4 regions of the Bradyrhizobium genosp. L genome follow, and region 2 is predicted to be linked to each of the others. Evidence: predicted binding sites of a transcription regulator. Region 2 holds the regulator's gene; each other region holds the start of a gene.
The links. The regulator LexA, encoded in region 2, represses DNA repair genes until DNA is damaged. The targets are predictions, from matches to a motif close to TGTTCNNNNTGTGTTCNG.
Positions count from the first base shown of each region.

Region 1 (4,850 bases), 120 kb from region 2:
CGCACGCGCGGCACGGCCTTGAAGAATTCGGCGGCTTCCTCGACGGTCATGTCGAGCACGTCGGCGATGCTCTTGCCCTTGAACAGCACCTCCAGGGTCTCGCGGTTGTAGCGCTTGCCCTTGCAGGTATCGCAGGTGACGTAGACGTCGGGCAGGAAGTGCATCTCGATCTTGATGACGCCGTCGCCCTGGCAGGCCTCGCAGCGGCCACCCTTGACGTTGAAGGAGAAGCGCCCGGGCTCGTAGCCGCGCGCCTTCGCCTCGGGCAGGCCGGCGAACCATTCGCGGATCGGGGTGAAGGCGCCGGTATAGGTTGCGGGGTTCGAACGCGGGGTGCGTCCGATCGGCGACTGGTCGATGTCGATGATCTTGTCGATATGCTCGAGCCCCTCGATGCGGTCGTGCGGCGCGGCGCCCTCGCTGGCATTGTTGAGCTTGCGGGCGATCGCGCGGTACAGCGTGTCGATCAGCAAGGTCGACTTGCCGCCGCCGGAGACGCCGGTCACGCAGGTGAACAGGCCGAGCGGAATTTCCGCCGAGACGTTCTTCAGATTGTTGCCGCGGGCGTTGATGACCTTGATGGTGCGGCGATGGTTCGGCGGCCGCCGGTCGGGCACCGGCACCGAGAGCTCGCCGGTGAGATACTTGCCGGTCAGCGATTTCGGATTGCGCATGATCTGGTCGGGCGTGCCTTCGGCGACGATGTGGCCGCCATGCATGCCGGCGCCGGGGCCGATGTCGAGTACGTAATCGGCGAGGCGGATCGCGTCCTCGTCATGCTCGACCACGACCACGGTATTGCCGAGGTCGCGCAGCCGCTTCAGGGTGTCGAGCAGGCGGGCGTTGTCGCGCTGGTGCAGGCCGATCGAGGGCTCGTCCAGCACGTAGAGCACGCCTGTGAGTCCCGAGCCGATCTGCGACGCCAGGCGGATGCGCTGGCTCTCGCCGCCGGACAGCGTGCCGGAGGAGCGCGACAGCGTCAGGTAGTTCAGGCCGACGTCGAGCAGGAAGGTCAGCCGCTCGCGGATCTCCTTGAGGATGCGCGCGGCGATCTCGTTCTGCTGCGTGTTCAACGCATCCGGCACGGTCTCGAACCATTCGCCGGCGCGTTTCACCGAGAGCTCGGAGATCTCGCCGATATGCTTGCCGCCGATCTTGACGCAGAGCGCCTCGGGCTTCAGCCGGTAGCCATTGCAGCCGGCGCAGGGCACGTCCGAGAAATACTTGCCGAGCTCCTCGCGCGCCCACTCGCTTTCGGTCTCGCGGTAGCGGCGCTCGAGGTTGGTGATGACACCTTCGAACGGCTTCTTGGTGTCGTAGGAGCGGACGCCGTCCTCGTAGGAGAACTTGATCTCGTCGTCGCCGGAGCCGTGCAGCAGCGCCTGCTGCACCTTCTTCGGCAGGTCCTTCCACTTGGTGGTGAGGGTGAACTTGTAGTGCTTGCCGAGCGCGGTCAGGGTCTGGGTGTAATAGGGCGAGGACGATTTCGCCCAGGGCGCGATCGCGCCCTTGCCCAGGCTCAGCTCCTTGTCGGGGATGACGAGGTCCTCGTCGATATGCTGCTCGACGCCGAGGCCACCGCAGGCCGGGCAGGCGCCATAGGGGTTGTTGAAGGAAAAGAGTCTGGGCTCGACCTCGGGAATGGTGAAGCCGGAGACCGGGCAGGCGAATTTCTCCGAGAACAGGATGCGCTCGGGGCCGCTCTTGTCGTGGATCTTGGCGGTCTTCTTCTTGTCGTCTTTCTTCTCGTCCTGCGCGGCCGCCGCCGGCGCGTCGGCATATTCGATTACGGCGAGGCCTTCGGCGAGCTTCAGCGCGGTCTCGAAGCTCTCGGCCAGGCGCTGCGACAAATCGGGGCGGACCACGATGCGGTCGACCACGACGTCGATGTCGTGCGGGAATTTCTTGTCGAGCGTCGGCGCCTCCGCGAGCTCGTGGAAGGTGCCGTCGATCTTGACGCGCTGAAAGCCCTTCTTGAGATATTCGGCGAGTTCCTTCTTGTATTCGCCCTTGCGGCCGCGCACGACCGGCGCCAGCAGATAAAGGCGGGTGCCTTCGGGCAGCGCCAGCACGCGGTCGACCATCTGCGAGACGATCTGGCTCTCGATCGGCAGGCCGGTGGCCGGCGAATAGGGCACGCCGACGCGGGCCCAGAGCAGGCGCATGTAGTCGTAGATCTCGGTGACGGTGCCGACGGTTGAGCGCGGGTTCTTCGACGTGGTCTTCTGCTCGATCGAGATCGCCGGCGACAGGCCGTCGATCTGGTCGACATCGGGCTTCTGCATCATCTCCAGGAACTGGCGCGCATAGGCCGAGAGCGACTCGACGTAGCGGCGCTGGCCTTCCGCGTAGATGGTGTCGAAGGCGAGCGAGGACTTGCCCGAGCCGGACAGGCCGGTGAACACCACGAGCTTGTCGCGGGGAATCTCGACGTCGATGTTCTTCAGATTGTGTTCTCGCGCGCCGCGGATCGTGATGGCACGCGAGCTTGCTGCGTTCTGCTGGCGCTTCGCCTTGAGCACTTCATCCATGGCGGCAATTCCGGGCGCGTGACGTGTGCGCCTTTTTGGGCGCGCATCGCCGGTGCTGCCGGGACCTTGCGCCGATGCTGTGTGAGCCTTGGAACGTAGGAAGAACGGCGGGGAATTTCCAGTGCTGAGTTGGCACCATCAACGGATAGTTTGCCTGTTGGCAGCGGGTGTCAGCAGCAGGGGTTCCAGCAACGCAAAAAGGCCGGCGCGAGGCCGGCCTTTCCGAGTTGATGGGTTGCGTCGTCGATCAGTAGCGCGCGACGACGGGGCCACCGAAGTGATAGTTCACGCCGAACTGGACGGTGTGCAGGTTGAGGTCGCCGGAGGGCACGCCGAAATAGTTCTCGCTGCTCAGGCTGCGGTACAGGTACTCGCCCTTGATCGACCACTGTGGAGCGATGAAGGCCTCGATGCCCGCGCCGACGGTCCAGCCGGAGTGGAAGTTGCTCTGCGAGGCGGTCACGCCGAGGGCGGAGACGCTGATCTTGTTGTCGATCCAGGCGTAGCCGCCGGTGCCGTAGAACAGCACCTGGTCGACCGCAAAGCCGACGCGGCCGCGCACGGTACCGAGCGCGTCGGTCTTGCTCTTCACGGTCACGCCAAAGCCGGTGACCGAGGCGTCGACGTCGGCCCAGCCGCCGTCAGCTTCAAGACCGTACACGATGTTGCCGGCCTGCCAGTTGTAGCCGACGGTGCCGCCGGCGAAGCCGCCTTCCATCTTCGGGGTGCCGGAGTCCTCGGAGGCGTAGCCACCGAAGCCGCCGATGTAGAAGCCGGTCCAGTTGTAGACGGCGGCCACCGGGGGCGGCGCCTTGGTGTAGGGGCGGGCCGCCAGGTCGGCGGCCGATGCCGGTGCAAATGCGCTCAGAACAAGCAAGCCGGCAGATGCCAGCAGAAGAGTCCTCATTTTCAAAATTCCCAGTCCCAATCTTCTTGTGGTCCCTTCAAGCCTTTGAAGGGGCGCCGGCCGTGTTGCCAAGCGTTGCTCTGTGTCTACATGGTTGAATCCGCAAGTTGTGTATCCGCAAAACCACAACGCACGGAAAAGCTGCAATCTCCGGTACTCGACTGCCGTTTGGCGCGCCTTTCGCGCAACGAAAAGGCCGGCGCCAAGGCCGGCCTGTCGCGGGCTGCAATCAGCCCGTGCAATCAGTATTTCGCGACGACCGCGCCGCCCGAGTTGAAGTGATAGTTGAGGCCGAGCTTGACGGTGTGGAACGTGTCCTTCCACTCCGAGCGGTCGGTCACGCCGGCCGTGTACTGGATCGGCGCGCCCTTGCCGAGGTCGATGTAGCTGTATTCCGCCTTGGCCGACCAGTTCGGGGTGAACATGTATTCGAGGCCGGCGCCCGCGGTCCAACCCCATCTGATGTCGCTAGCACTGACCGAAGGTGGGACCAGGCCCGCGCTGTAGCGATGCTGGATGTCGCCGACGGCAGCGCCCGCCGCTGACGAACCACAGCGCCGGACCGTCGGCGTAGCCGAGCCGGCCCTTGATGTCGCCGAAGCTGCGCAGCGCGGTGTAGTAGGTGTCGAGCAGGTTGGGCGGTCCGACATTGATGATGTCGGAGCGGCCATTGATGCCGGACCAGTGGTAGTCGCCCTCGAGGCCGAATACGGCGGGACCGGTCTGCCAGTTGTAGCCGATCACGCCGCCGACGAAGCCGCCGCTGGTGGTGTAGCTGTGGCTGCCGATGAACGCCGCGTCGTTCGGTGCGCCGAGATAGGTTTCCCTGCTGGTGCCCCAGCCGCCGCCGCCCTGGGGCACCGAGATAGAACCCGTCCCAGGTCACAGCTGGCGTCACCACAGGCGGCGGTGCCTTGACGGGACGCGCGGCGGGGTCGGCCGCCGATGCCGGCGCAGCGCTCAGCGCGGCGAGGGCGGCTGCTGCAACACAAAGCTGTTTCATGGAGATCCATCCCGCTTTGATTCGATCGCTGCAGGCAGGCTACCATTCCAGGTTGCAGACCGCCGTGTCATGCCCGCAACGGACATAACATTTTGATTTTGCTATATATTTTACGATTTCTTAAGATTTAACCACTGCGATTCGCGGTGGATGGACCGGCAAACAAAAAGGCCGGCGCAAGGCCGGCCTCTTCGTCCGTCTGACATCCGATCGCGCGATCAGTACTTCGCGACGACCGGGCCACCCCATTTGTAGTTCACGCGAACCGTGACGAGATCGACGTCCTGGCGCTCGCGAACCGTGCTGAACAGCGCGCCGGCCGGTGTGACCAGATTGTAGGTCTGGTCCTGCATGAACAGATGGTCGTACTCGACACCCGCGGTCCAGTTCGGGGCGAAGCCGAACTCGA
Region 1 covers NZ_CP061378.1:4,050,153-4,055,002, reverse strand. The annotation lists gene uvrA (excinuclease ABC subunit UvrA) at 1-2,531, opposite strand, end outside; gene IC762_RS19095 (outer membrane protein) at 2,779-3,438, opposite strand; partial or broken gene IC762_RS19090 (outer membrane protein) at 3,681-4,441, opposite strand; gene IC762_RS19085 (outer membrane protein) at 4,660-4,850, opposite strand, start outside.
Region 1: the regulator LexA is predicted to act here: its motif matches at 2,621-2,638, upstream of uvrA (excinuclease ABC subunit UvrA).

Region 2 (4,850 bases):
TGCGCGGCCTCGGTGATCGATGCCGAGCGGCTACGCCGCCACGGCGCGCTGACGCTGCGCCGCGTCAGCGGCGGCTTCGCCATCGATGCGGTCAAACCCGGTGGCATCGACCGGCCCTGGTCGCCGGCGGTTCCCGGTGAAGGTGACAGCGAGGCGCTGCTGCGCACGCCTGACAAGCCGTCCCGTCCCGTCGATGCGACACCCGCCGAGACCGATCTGCAAGGCGACGATTAAGTCTGGCCGGGCGGGGGCAGCTCGAACAGGCCGAGATGGTACTCGTCGGAATCGGGGCCGGCGTCGGGCTTCTTGACCAGGGTGAAGGCGGCTTCGGGAAACTGCTGCCAGACCTTGAGGTCGTCGGCGGTGATCGTCAGCCAGCCGAACCGGAACATGTAGCGGCCCGGTTCGGTGACGCGTCCAGCCTTTTGCCACGTGACCTTGTCGACCACCGCGCACGCCCTCCGTGCGCGATGATGCGCCAACGCGTCGTCAGACGCAATTCCTCAGGCCGCGGCCCGGAACCCGAAGTCCGGGGCCGCTTGAAATTGCTTTGGTCACCCGCCGCGGGAATGGTCGTCCTGCGGCTGCGATGCGTTCAACCCAAAAACAGCGATGCGAATGCGGAGGGCCGCCGCTCTGCGACCTTGGGCTTCTGCTCGATCTGTTGAGGCAGCGCCGGCAGTTGCAGCACCGTGACGCGCTGTCCCTCGACGAGCTGGGTCACCAGCACGCGGTTGCCGTCGGGGAATTCGACCGCGTCGTGATGGCGATCCGGCACATCGGGCTCGATCTCGTTGAACACGCCGACACGGAAGCCGATCGTCTTGGTCCAGATCCAGCGGCTGTCGTAGCGGACGTTCTCGGTGAAGGCGAGCTCGGTGCCGGGCAACATGCAGACCGCAACCGCGAGATCGCTTTCGGAGGCAAAGCCGCGGGTCGACGTGCCGCGGAAGGTCGTGGTGACAAGCGTCTCTCCGACGACGGCGGGACGCGATTGCACCGCGTGCAGGCTATAGTCACACATCGGATGGCTCCTCGGTTCGAGGTAGCGACCCAAAGCCTCCCCTTGAGGCGCAGGCCTCTACCAGAGTGGACGATAGCGAACGAGTGTTTCCCCGTTTCTTGGCGATTGTACGACTGGCTGCAGAGCGGCCCGATCACAAACGCGCTACGCACGAGAGGTATCGGGGCGCATCTGGCAAGCTCACACGTCGCGCTATCTGCCAAGCAACGGTCGGATGTGTCGCGCGTTCCTTCGCGGCCTCAGTATTTGCGATAGAGCCCGATCAGCTTGCCCTGGATGCGAACCCGGTTCGGCGGCAGGATGCGCACTTCATAGGCGGTGTTGGCCGGCTCCAGCGCGATCGATGCACCGCGGCGGCGGAAGCGCTTCAGGGTGGCTTCCTCCTCGTCGATCAAGGCCACCACGATGTCGCCGGTGTTGGCGGTGTCGTTGCGCTGGATCAGCGCCATGTCGCCGTCGAGAATACCGGCCTCGACCATCGAGTCGCCGCGCACCTCGAGCGCGTAGTGCTCGCCGGTGCCGAGCATGTCGGGCGGTACGCTGATGGTGTGGCTGCGGGTCTGCAGCGCCTCGATCGGGGTACCGGCCGCGATCCGGCCCATCACCGGGACGGCGACCGGGCGGTTGCCGTCGTCCTCGATCACGGGGGCGGAGGCGCGCTTGCCGAGCGTGCCCTCGATGACGCTCGGCGTGAAGCCGCGGCGGCCGTTGCCGCCACCGGCGGCCAATTCGGGGAGCTTGATCACCTCGATGGCGCGGGCGCGGTTCGGCAGCCGGCGGATGAAGCCGCGCTCTTCCAGCGCGGTGATGAGGCGGTGGATACCGGACTTCGAGCGCAGGTCGAGCGCATCCTTCATCTCGTCGAAGGAGGGGGGCACGCCGGCCTCTTTCAGACGTTCATTGATGAAACGCAGAAGTTCGTACTGTTTGCGCGTGAGCATCTCGAGTATTCCCCCGGTTGAGTGCGTCGTTCGATTCCGAGACCTCAGGAGCCCCGATCTTGCGAGCACGATGCGCGCCAGCGACGAGGGACTCCCATTTGGTGACACCAGTACTCGAAACAAATCATGAACGGACACTATATGTTCGATACATGTTCTGCAACCACTTAATTTCAGGTGAACGCGCTCACCCGACGCTGCCGCGCGGGGTCATTCCGGCAGTGTCAGGATATCGCATGCGCTGCCTTTGAGAGCCGCCGGCGCGAATGGCGGACGGATCAGAAGTGCCCGTGCCGCAGCGAGATTTCCCAGCAGCGAGCTGTCCTGCTGCATCACCGGCGTTGCGATCAGCGTGCCGTGGTCGCGCTCTTCCAGACGCGCGCGCAGATAGTCCTCGCGCTGGTCGTTGGCGGCGAGATCGCGGCCGAGCAAGGCGCGCGCGCGAGTGTGATGAATCACCTTGCGGCCGCTCAAAGCCCGAATCAAAGGCACCAGAAACAGGTAGGCGCAGACATAGGACGACACCGGATTGCCGGGCAGGCCGATCACCCGCATGGTGCCGAGCCGGCCATGCATCATCGGCTTGCCGGGCCGCATTGCGATCCGCCAGAACGCCATGGCGACGCCCTCGGCCTCCAGCGACTGCTTGACCAGATCATGGTCGCCGACCGATGCTCCGCCGGTCGTGACCAGGATATCGGCGTCGACCTCGCGTGCACGGCGGATGCCGGCGGTGGTCGCCGCCACGGTATCGGCCGCGATCCCGAGATCGATGGTTTCGGCGCCCTCGCGGCGCGCCAGCGCCCGCAGCGCATAGCCGTTGGAATAGACGATCTGGCCGGGACCAGGCTCCGAGCCCGGCATCACCAGCTCGTCGCCGGTTGCGAGCAACGCGACCTTGGGGCGGCGGTGCACCGCGAGTTCCGGATAATTCATGGCGGCGGCCAGCGACAGCGCGCGGTCGGAGAGCCGCTGGCCTGCCGCGAGCAGCACGTCGCCGGCGTTGAAGTCGACGCCGGCGGGGCGGATGTGCCGTCCCCTGGTCGCGGCCTCGGTGATGGTGATGTGGTCGCCGTCGATGGCCGTGTCTTCCTGGATGATGACCGCATCGGCGCCGTCGGGGATCACGCCGCCGGTGAAGATCCGCACCGCTTCGCCCGCACTGAGGCTGCGCGCGAACGGCCGGCCGGCCGCGACTTCGCCGATCACCTTCAGGCGAGCGGACAGATCGGCCGCATCGGCCGCGCGCACCGCATAGCCGTCCATCGCCGACATCGGCTGCGGCGGCTGGGTACGCCGGGCCGCTGTGTCGCGTGCCAGGGTGCGGTCATGGGCGGCATCGAGCGCGACCATCTCTTCCGCCAGCGGATCGGCGCCGGCGAGAATGGCTGATAGGGCATCGGCAACCGGCATCAGGGCCACGGGCAGGCCTCCTCACATTCCCAATTCGGCAAGCGCCCTCGCCACGTCATCCGTCGATGTCACGTGGACGGCATGAAGGCCGCGCGCCCGCGCCCCCTCGATGTTGGCGGCCGTATCGTCGAAGAACAGGATCCGCGACGCCGGCACGCCGATCTCCTTTACCACATGATCATAGGCCGCGGCGTCGGGCTTCCGGAACCCGATGCTCGAGGACAGGAACACGGTGTGGAAGTGACTGAGCAGGTCGGCATAGGCGACCGAGAAATGCGCGACATGGGCCGGGTTGGTGTTGGAGAAGGCGTACAGCGGCATCCGCTTCGCGGCGCTCGCGAGCAGCGGCGCGATCCCCGGCATCGCGCCGGTGAAGATCGCATTCCAGCCTTCGAGGAACTGGGCGTCGGTCAGCGTGATGCCGAGCGACGCGCGCAGGTTCTCGAAGAACGCCGCATCGTCGATGCGCCCGATCTCGTGATGCTTGAAGCTGTCGTTGACGACGAAGCGCTGCGCGAGCTCGGCAGGCGCGCAGCCGGCATGGCCAGCCCAGCTCGCCATCACTTTGTCGAAGCTGATGTCGATCACGACGCGGCCGATGTCGAACAGCAGCACGTCGACGGAATTCGGGGAGAGGGAGGATGTCATTGCACGGACGGTTTACGAAAATTGCGGGCAGGGGGCAATGGCTGCGAATTTTGTGATGGCGGCTCGTCATTCTCGCGTCGTCCTGGCGAAAGCCAGGACCCATAACCACTGAATTGCATTGTGGTTGTGGTCGTGGCCTCGCGCATCGCGCAACAACGTGCAATTGGGGTAATGGGTCCTGGCTTTCGCCAGGACGACGATGGGATGGTTCTCAATTCACTATCCACCACCGCGGTGTCGTCACCTGCGCGTACGGGTGATCCAATATTCCAGAGACAGAAGCGCTTGAGCCGAGAGGCCGCGGGGTACTGGGTCGCCCCGCCTGAGTTGGACGATGCGTCAAGACAAAATTACGAAAAACGAAGCAACGTGCCTCAGCGCGCTTCGACGATTTCGCCGTCCTCCTTGACGAACCGCCCGACGGGCGCGTCCAACAAATCGATGACGGCTTCCGACGGCCGGCATAGGCGCACGCCTTTCGGCGTGACCACGATCGGCCGGTTGATCAGGATGGGATGCGCCATCATCGCGTCGAGCAGTTCGTCGTCCGTCCATTTTGGATCGTCAAGACCCAGCGCGTTGTACGGCGTACCCTTTTCACGCAGCACAGCGCGCACCGAAATTTCCATCGCCGCGATCAGCTCCCGGAGCTTTTCACGCGAAGGGGGCGTCTTGAGGTATTCGATGACGACGGGTTCGACGCCGCTCTGTCGGATCATCGCCAGCGTATTGCGCGAGGTGCCGCAATCCGGATTGTGATAGATCGTGACGCTCATGGTTGTGTCTCCACGACGGCAACGGGGCGGTGCATCTCGGAATGCCCG
Region 2 covers NZ_CP061378.1:4,168,236-4,173,085, reverse strand. The annotation lists gene IC762_RS19710 (ComEC/Rec2 family competence protein) at 1-234, shown strand, start outside; gene IC762_RS19705 (hypothetical protein) at 231-449, opposite strand; gene IC762_RS19700 (hypothetical protein) at 596-1,024, opposite strand; gene lexA (transcriptional repressor LexA) at 1,264-1,965, opposite strand; gene IC762_RS19690 (molybdopterin molybdotransferase MoeA) at 2,176-3,387, opposite strand; gene IC762_RS19685 (HAD family hydrolase) at 3,400-4,026, opposite strand; gene arsC (arsenate reductase (glutaredoxin)) at 4,401-4,802, opposite strand; gene IC762_RS19675 (aquaporin) at 4,799-4,850, opposite strand, start outside.

Region 3 (4,850 bases), 1.6 Mb from region 2:
GCGATGTGCGCCGGCATCGAGCGGGTATAGATCACGGTGGCGACCGCGTTGGCGGTGTCGTGGAAGCCGTTGACGAACTCGAAGCCGAGCGCGATCAACAGCGCGACGAACAACAGCATGTAGGGCAGGAACGAGCTGACCCGCGTACCCGTGGCGTCGACATCCGAATAGATGCTGTAGGCGACGAACAGCAGAGCTGCCGCGACGACGCCCAGGTAAATGACACCGGTCAGAGGGTGAAAGCCCTTGTCGAGATCCGGGCCCTTTTTGAGGGCCGGCTCGATCGAGCCGGGTAACGCCATATCGCTCATTGGTTAATTCTCCTGTCCCCAATGGCTGCGACTTTGATCCATCCATATGACAGGCAATTGAAATCCGGCCTGCGAAATGCACAGAACCGCCCCGGCGGTGGAAATTCCGCGAAATCTTTGTGCAATGCATTGATGGGCCACGCCCCTTCGCGATCTCGTGGCAACGCTTGCCAATGGGCGCTGGTGGATTTCGCCGGCCGAGGGCGGCGGTCAGGACGGCGCCTGTCGCTCACATTTCGTCGGGCGGGAAATTATTAACGGAGACCGGCCGGCCAGGTAAGTCGAAGTCGGATAAGCCGAGGCCGGATAAGTCGAGGTCGCGCGCTGCGTGATTGGGGCTAGTCGAACCACGCAGCGCGCCGACCTCAGGGAACGTCATGGCGTGAACATGACGCCCAATCGTATGCGACCGTATCATGGATCAATTAAAGGTTGTAGGCATTTGTGAGGCTTTTCAACAATCTCACACCAAAGTGTGGTTCCCGCCGAGTTCCTGCACGTTGCAGGAACGATCAGGCGGCGCGGGCCGCCCCCCGCAGCAAGCTGCCCGCAATTTTCAGGTCTTCGACAAAGCGCTGATATTCCAGCGCCTTGGCCTCCTCATCCGGAAGCCGCAGCAGATAGGAGGGATGCACGGTGACCAAGACCTTGGTTCCGTCATGGTCGAGCAGGCGGCCGCGGCTCTTGTTGACAGGCGTGATCTTGCCGAGCACGCTTTGCGCTGCGGTTGCGCCGAGCGCCACCACGAGGTCCGGCTTGATGGCCGCGAGTTCCCGCTCATACCATTGCCGGCAGGCACGGATTTCCGGCGTGCTCGGCTTCTGGTGCAGCCGGATTTTTCCGCGCGGCACAAACTTGAAATGCTTCACCGCATTGGTGACGTAGACCTTGGCCCGATCGATGCCGGCTTCCTCCAGCGCACGGTCGAGCATCTGCCCGGCCGGGCCGACGAAGGGATGCCCGGCCAGATCTTCCTTGTCGCCCGGCTGCTCGCCGACCAGCATGACCGATGCATCGCGCGGCCCTTCGCCGAACACGGTTTGGGTCGCGTCCTTCCATAGCGGGCAGGCGCGGCAGGCGGCGGCCTCCTCGCGCAAGGCGGCGATGCCGTCGCTGAGATCCTTGCGGGCCATCGGCGTGTCCTGTTGTTGTTGCGGCGCGTGGGGCTCGGCGGTGCCGGGCGCGCAGTCGCCACCCGTCATCCGCATCGCGTCTTCGAGCAATGGCCTAATGATCGAATCCGCGGGCAGGTTCCTCCAATAGGCCTGCGGCGGCTCCATCGCTTTCAGCCGCGCGGGATTGAAGATGCCGCTGTAATGCCGCCGCCAGGCCTCCTCGAGCCGTTCCTCGGTCGGCACGTCGGATTTGGCGACGCCCGAGGCGATCGAGATCGCGTGCCCGTCCCAATGCGCCGAGATGTCGGGGGTCAGGATCGACCACGGCATGTCGGCGTAGCGGCTGGCGAAGAACGGCGCGGCAGCGTCGACGATGTGATGCTCGGGCTCGAACCAGGCAATGTAATGCGCCTTGTGCTCGCGGCCGACCTCGCGGAAGCGCAGCTGCGCGTGCATCCGATCGATGTCGCGATAGACCGCGCGCGCCATCGCGTGGACCTCGGCGACGTCAGGATCGGTCGTGGCATGGAGCAGGTCGTGATGGCTGCGCAGTCGCCACACCAGGCGATAGAGCAAGGCGAAGCGTTCGTCCTTGCGATGCAGGATCGCGGCCCTTGCCAGCTCGACGAAGCTGGCGGGGACGTTGAACGTCGCATGCGGTGCATCGGGCAGATCGTCGATGCCGGATGCTGCAAATAATTCGTCGTCACCGCGCACGGCCCAGGTGACGTCAGATGGCGTCATGTCGTTCAGCGCCAGTCGCCGCGCGGCCTTGCGCCAGCCTTCGAAATCGGTGTCGTTGTCGAGCATGATGTGCATGGGATTGATTCCGCTCATGAATCGAAGGACCCACCAATCCGGTTGACTCCACGGGCCCTGTTAGCTTTATATTAGAACATATCATGAACAAATGAGCCAGTCCCTGGTTCTCTGTTCGACCAGTGACGACCTCAAATTTTTGGTTGGGAAGGAGCGGCGCATATGCCGGAGCGCGATCAGCAAAAGTGGTCGCCGGTTTTGCGTCCGATCGCGCTCCTCCTTTTTAAGAAAGGCGCATGATCTTGTCGCCAAACCGCTCACACTTTTGCGGATCATGCGCCGCCGCACGCATGGGTACGCTTGCGTCTCTGCGCGGCAGCATCGCGCGGCTCGAGGCGCCGACGGAGGCGAATTTGCCGAACCGCATGGCGCTCGGCCATGCTGGCGCGGATGCGATGCTGCGCGGCGGGCTCGCGCCGGCCACGCTGCATGAGGTGTTCGCGGCCGGTCACCAAAGCGGCGCGGCGACCGGCTTTGTCGCGGGTCTTGCCGGACGGCTGGCACCGCGCAAGCCGCTGATCTGGGTGCGGCAGGATTTTTCCGACCGCGAAAACGGCGCGCTGTCGATGAGCGGGTTGTGCGAGCTCGGCCTCGATCCGCGCCTGCTGGTCACGGTGCGCGCCGCCGATGTCGATGCCGCCTTGCGCACCACCGCCGATGCGCTGGCCTGCGACGCGCTGGGCGCGGTCGTGTTCGAGGTCTGGGGCAATGCGCGCCAGCTCGATCTCGTCGCCAGCCGCAAGCTGACGCTCGCAGCGCAAGCCTCCGGCGTCACCGCGCTCGTGCTGCGGATCGCGGCAACCCCGGTCCCCTCGACTGCGGAGACCCGCTGGATCGTGCGCGCCGCGCATTCGCCGCCGGGCACTGCCGCAAATGTTTGGGGCGCGCCGCGCTTCGACGCCGAACTCGTGCGCAACCGTCATGGCCCGGTCGGGCGATGGATCATGGAATGGAAATGTGATGAGTGCCAATTCAGTGAACCGTCGGCGCATCCTCAGCCTCTGGCTGCCACGCCTCCCCATCGACCGCATCAAGCGGAAACTCGCGCAGAGCATCGCCTCGCGAGCTGAGCTTGTTGCAGGAGAGTTGGATGAATCTCGACGTGAGGTGAGCACCCTGGCCGGGCTCTCTCCCCCCTTGCGGGGGAGAGTTGGAGAGAGGGGTAGCCACGAGCACCATTCGTGGGGCTCACCCCTCTCCCTAACCTCGAGAGCGAGCTCCGCTCGCCTCGGACCCCGCAAGGGGGGAGGGAACCCATCTGCTAGTGCATCCCTTACAAGCAACGACATCCCCAGCGTCGTCGTCGCCAAGGACCACAACGCCATCCTCCTCCATGCCGTCGACGAGGCCGCGATCCGTGCCGGGCTCTCGATCGGGCTGCCGCTCGCCAATGCGCGGGCGATCTGTCCGGAGCTCACCGTCTATGACGCCGATCCCGCGGCGGACGCGAAAACGCTCAACGACATCGCCGACTGGTGCGACCGCTTCACGCCGCTGGTGGCGCTCGACGGACCTGACGGCCTGTTCCTCGACATCACCGGCTGCGCGCATCTGTTCGGCGGCGAGCGCGCGCTGTTGCAGATCGCAACCAATGCGCTGCGTCATCGCGGCTTTGCGATCAGCGCCGCGATCGCCGGCACCTCGATCGCGGCGCGCACGCTGACGCGGCACAGCTCGGGGATCATCGTCGCCGATGGCGCGGAGGCGGACGCCACAGGCCCGTTGCCGATTTCCGCGCTCGGCGCTGAGGCCGCGATTACAACAGGCCTGCGCCGCGCCGGCTTGAAGACCATCGGCGATGTCGCCGCGCGCGCGCCGCACGAGATTTCTGCCCGCTTCGGCGCCGCCTTCACCACCTTGCTCGACCATGCGCTCGGGCGGGACGATGCCCCGATCAGCCCGCGCAAGCCGCTGCCCGACTACATCGTCGAAAAACGTTTCCCCGAGCCGATCGCCACCGACACCGTGATCGCACTGACCTTGCAAAGCCTCGCCAGGATGCTGGTGACAGCGATGGACAGGCAGGGCAAGGGCGCGCGCCAACTGGAAGCAAGCTTCTTCCGCACCGACGGCGCGGTGCGCACCATCATGGTCGAAACCGGGCGTCCGGTGACGCGGGCCGAGATGATCGACCGCCTGTTCCGCGAGCGGCTCGATGCGCTCAACGATCCGCTCGATCCCGGCTTCGGCTTCGACCTCATCCGTCTCGCCGCCGGGCGTACCGAGATCGTGGTGCAGCAGCAGCGCGACCTCGACGCTCACGTGCACGACAATGACGAGCTCTCGGCGCTGATCGACCGCATCGCCGCCCGCATCGGCGGAAAACGCGTCGTCGTGCATCTGCCGCTCGAGAGCCACATCCCCGAACGATCGGCACTCGCGCTGCCGGCGCAGCATCACCTCGTGGCCGCCAGCACCGCCGTCTGGCCCGAACGCGTCGCCGGCGAGCCGCCGCTGCGGCCGCTCAGGCTGTTCGAGACGCCCGAGCCGATCAAGGTGCCGTTCGCGACCGTGCCCGACGGCCCGCCGCATCAATTCACCTGGCGGCGCGCGCTGCATGCGGTGGTGCGCGTCGAGGGTCCCGAGCGCATTTCGATGGAATGGT
Region 3 covers NZ_CP061378.1:2,575,278-2,580,127, forward strand. The annotation lists gene IC762_RS11825 (inorganic phosphate transporter) at 1-311, opposite strand, end outside; gene IC762_RS11830 (UdgX family uracil-DNA binding protein) at 824-2,245, opposite strand; gene IC762_RS11835 (ImuA family protein) at 2,536-3,315, shown strand; gene IC762_RS11840 (Y-family DNA polymerase) at 3,206-4,850, shown strand, end outside.
Region 3: the regulator LexA is predicted to act here: its motif matches at 2,318-2,335, upstream of IC762_RS11835 (ImuA family protein).

Region 4 (4,850 bases), 2.3 Mb from region 2:
CTACCAGCAGGGCACCGTGCAGGCGTGCAATACGTTCGGGAATAACGGTTGAGATCCACGGGTGGTTTTGGCTGTCATGGCCGGGCTTGTCCCGGCCATCCACGTCTTTATCTCTGATAGAGTGTGAAGACGTGGATGCCCGGGACAAGCCCGGGCATGACGAGAAGAAGCAGTCATGTCCTCGATCGACGAATCCAAAACCTTCATCCCGCTCAGCATCGCGGTGCTGACGATCTCCGACAGCCGCACGCTGGCGGATGACAAGTCGGGCACCACGCTCGCCGACCGCCTCACCGCCGCCGGTCACAAGCTTGCCGCGCGCGAGATCGTCACCGACGATGTCGAGGCGATTCGTGATGTGATCCGGCGCTGGATCGCCGATCCGGGTATCGATGCCGTCATCACCACCGGCGGCACCGGCTTCACCGGCCGCGACGTGACGCCGGAGGCGGTCGAGCCGTTGTTCGAGAAGCGGATGGACGGTTTCTCGATCGCCTTCCACATGCTGAGCCACGCCAAGATCGGGGCATCGACGATCCAGAGCCGCGCCGCCGCGGGCGTCGTCGGCGCGACCTTCATCTTCTGCCTGCCCGGCTCGCCCGGCGCCTGCCGCGACGGCTGGGACGGCATTCTGGCCGCGCAGCTCGACTACCGCACGCAGCCCTGCAATTTCGTCGAGATCATGCCGCGGCTCGACGAGCATCTGCGCCGCCCGAAGGCGAAGGGGGCGAGCGCGTAACCCACCGTCATTCCGGGGCGCGCCCCTTGGCGCGAGCCCGGAATCCATCGGGCCGCACCACTGGAGGCGAAATGGATTCCGGGCTCGCGCTTCGCGCGCCCCGGAATGACGAGCCCCCACTGACGATTCCGATCACTGCGCGCCACAACGCTCGAACGGCATGGCGATACGCTTCTTCACGCAGCGCGTGAGCCTTCCGCGTGTAGAATGTGATGAGCTCCGCCGTCACGCGCCGCGCGTCGTCGCGGCGCTGCGGCTTCATAGCTCCATCTCCCAGGTCTCGCCGACCAGATCGACGCCGAAGCTGTGGTGCCGCTCTTCCTTGACACGGCGGAAGCCGGTGCGGGCGTAGATGCCGCGCGCGGCGAGCAGGATGCTCTGGGTCCACAGCGTCATCGTCTTGTAGCCCCGCTCGCGTGCGCCGCGAATGCATTGCTCGACCAGCGCCTTGCCGACGCCGAGCCCGCGCGCCTTCTCCTCCACCAGCAGCAGGCGCAGTTTTGCAACGCCGTCGCCGCCGTCGACGAGGAAGATCGAGCCGGCCGGCTCGCCGTCGACCTCGGCGATCCAGCAATGCTCGCGCGCCGGATCGAACGAGCGGATGAATTGCGCGCAGATCTCGGCGACCAGCGCCTCATAGCTGATGTTCCAGCCATACTCCTCCGCATAGGCGCGGCCCTGCCGCGAGATCACCCAGCCGATGTCGCCGACCCTGTGGCTGCGCAGCAGGAAGCCGGCCGGCTTTTCCGTCGGTGGCGCCAGCACCCGCTCGATCGTGCCCATGGCCTGGACCACGGCAGCACGGCTTTCGCCGTCGAGGTTGTCCAGCATCGCCGCGACCTCGTCGTGCGAGGCGCGATCGAGCTTGGCAAACGCCTGCCGTCCCTTGGCGGTGAGGTTGAGCCGGATCTGCCGGCGGTCGCTCGGCAGCGGCTTGCGGGCGATCAGCCCGTCGTCGTCGAGCTTCTGAACGATGCGGCTGAGATAGCCGGCATCGAGGCCGAGCTCGATGCCGAGATCCCGTGCCGCCGCGTCCTCGCGATGGGCGAGCTCGTACAGCACCCGCGCCTCGCTCAGCGAGAACGGGCTCTGCAACAGATGCTGGTCGAGCACGCCGAGCTTGCGGGTATAGAAGCGGTTGAAGCCGCGCACGGCGGCGACCTGGTCGTTGCTGTCAGTCATGGCACACCTCGATATTTGCCATTGTCAAATAATTATTTGACTTTGGCAAGTATCTTGACAGCTACGCGACCATGATCCGGCTGCGCAGCATGGTGCGGGAGGAGCGGCCGAGCCGGCGCAACAGCCGGGCCTCTGAGCGGGGCGCATCCGGCCGGTAGCCGCCGAGCCGGTCGTAATGCTCGCGCGCGATCAGGAGGCCCTGCTCGGCCGAGGGCCCCGCGATCATCCGGGCGACGAATTTGAGGCCGTCGCGCAGGCCGGGATCGTTGTAGGGCGAGCGGGCGTAGCGGAAGATGCCGGCGCGGTCCTTGCCGCTGGCTGCGACCATCTGGATGAATTGGGTGGTCTCCTCGATCCAGCCCGGATCGAGCACCGCGCCCGGATGCAGGAACATCAGCCAGGGCGAACGGGCCTGCTTTGCGCCCGCCGCCAGCGCTGCGGCACGGCTGCCCTCGAACCGCACGAAGCGGCAACCGGCGACGTCGGCGACCCGCTCGATCACGTCGGTATTGGTGCGGTCGACCAGCAGCACCTCGCGGATCACGCCCGCCGCCGCGCCCGGCACCAGCGCCGCCAGCGTCGCGACCGCGCTGCGTTCGACCCCGTCGGTTGGAATGATCACGCTCAGCATTGAGGCTTCGTTGGCTCAAACGGTGGAAAAACCGCGCTGTGTTATCACCATGTCATATTCAAAGCAGCCTTCTCGCCTGCAGTTTTTTGCAGCATCGCATCTGTGGATTTTCTCCGCGCTCGTTCTTGATTTGTTCTCAAGCTGTGTTAGCTTCACGGCATGAGCAGAGCATCCTCTCATGCCCTCAGGCACCCGCCGGCAACGGCGCCCTCCGATAACCCGGCGGGTGCCCCTTCCCCTGTTCCCGCCCCTGTTCCTGCCCCTTTTCCCGAGCTTGCGGTCGCGATCGAGCGCGAGCGGCGGCGCGGCCGCGGCGCGGAGTCCAACGCCTCGGGTCGCTACGAGGCCGAGGCGCGCGTTGCCTTCGACGACGGCTGGCAGAGCCTGGAAGACCTGCCGCCGTTCCAGACCACGGTGGCGCTCGACACCTCGCGCAAGGTGATCACCCGCAACGAGTCGCCCGATATCGGCTTCGACCGCTCGATCAATCCCTATCGCGGCTGCGAGCACGGCTGCGTCTACTGCTTCGCGCGACCGACCCATGCCTATCTCGGCCTGTCGCCGGGGCTTGACTTCGAGTCCAAGCTGTTCGCGAAGCCCGACGCGCCCGAGTTGCTGGAGAAGGAGCTCGCCGCGCCCGGCTACGAGGCGCGGATGATCGCGATCGGTACCAACACCGATCCCTATCAGCCGATCGAGCGCGAACGGAAGATCATGCGCGGCATTCTCGAGGTGCTGGAGCGCGCCGGCCATCCGGTCGGCATCGTCACCAAATCGGCGCTGGTGGTGCGCGACATCGATATTCTGGCGCGGATGGCCAAGCGCAATTTGGCCAAGGTCGCGCTCTCGGTGACGACGCTCGATCCGAAGCTCGCCCGCACCATGGAGCCGCGCGCGTCGACGCCGCCGAAGCGGCTCGAGGCGATCAAGCGGCTCGCGGACGCCGGCATCCCGACCACCGTGATGGTCGCGCCCGTGATCCCGGCGCTGAACGATTCCGAGATCGAGCGCATCCTCGATGCGGCGGCCCATGCCGGCGCAAAGGAGGCGAGCTATGTGCTGCTGCGGCTGCCGCTCGAGGTCCGCCACCTCTTTCGCGAATGGCTGATGTCGAATTATCCCGACCGCTACCGCCACGTCTTTACGCTGATCCGCGACATGCGCGGCGGCCGCGACTACGACTCGCAATGGGGCACGCGGATGAAGGGCACCGGCCCGATGGCCTGGATGATCGGCCGCCGCTTCGAGATCGCCTGCGAGAAGCTCGGCCTGAACAAGCGCCGCACCAAGCTCACCACCGACCATTTCGCCAAGCCGAAGCGCAATGGGCAGCAGTTGAGTTTGTTCTAGCCGAGATCCATCCGGGCTACGAAGAACAAGTAGGGAGTACGCCATGAGTAACACCCCGACCCCACGCTTCACCGTGCTCACCCTCGGCGTCAGCGACATGCGTGCCAGCATCGCGTTCTACGAAGCGCTCGGCTTCACCAGGAAGATGCGCGCGACCGGCGAGGAGGTCGCCTTCTTCGAGACCGGTGCCACCGTGCTCGGCCTGTTCCCGTGGCATCTGCTCGCGGCGGATGCCGCAATGCCCGATCAGCCGCGGCCGACCACGTTCCGCGGCGTGTCGATCGCCTGGAACTGTCGCGACGATGCCGAGGTCGATACCGTCATGGCCTTCGCACTCTCGAAGGGAGCGAAGCTGCTGAACCCGGCGCAGCCGACCAGCTATGGCGGCTATTGCGGCTATTTCGCCGATCCCGACGGCCACGCCTGGGAAGTGGTCCGCGCGCCGGGCTTTGAGGTCCGCGATGACCGGCGGGTGTCGATTCCGGATTAGCAAGGTCCGGCCGCGCCGGATTGGATAGCGGGGAAGGGTGGCAGGTTCCCGGTTGCGCAAGGACCGGCGCTTGATCACCATCCCCGCATGATTCGGGACAAGTCCAAGAACGCCTCCAAGAGCGAGAAAACGCCGACTGAGCTGGCCAAGCCTGCGAAGCGCATCGTGGTGCGGCCGAGCTTTCGGCGCGAGCGCGTGCTGATCAAGCGCGGGGTCTGGCCGATCGCCGGCTGCGACGAGGCCGGGCGTGGGCCGCTGGCCGGGCCGGTGGTCGCGGCCGCCGTGGTGCTCGATCCTGCCCGGATCCCAAAAGGCATCGACGATTCCAAGCGGCTGACCGCCGAACGCCGCGAGGAATTGTTCGAGGAGATCTGCGCCACCGCAGCGTTCTCGGTCGCGGTCGCCTCGCCGGCGCGAATCGATCGCGACAACATCCTCCGCGCCTCGCTGTGGGCGCT
Region 4 covers NZ_CP061378.1:1,883,480-1,888,329, forward strand. The annotation lists gene ypfJ (KPN_02809 family neutral zinc metallopeptidase) at 1-52, shown strand, start outside; gene moaB (molybdenum cofactor biosynthesis protein B) at 176-739, shown strand; gene IC762_RS08805 (bifunctional helix-turn-helix transcriptional regulator/GNAT family N-acetyltransferase) at 998-1,921, opposite strand; gene IC762_RS08810 (glycosyltransferase) at 1,983-2,552, opposite strand; gene IC762_RS08815 (PA0069 family radical SAM protein) at 2,712-3,902, shown strand; gene IC762_RS08820 (VOC family protein) at 3,946-4,392, shown strand; gene IC762_RS08825 (ribonuclease HII) at 4,480-4,850, shown strand, end outside.
Region 4: the regulator LexA is predicted to act here: its motif matches at 2,673-2,690, upstream of IC762_RS08815 (PA0069 family radical SAM protein).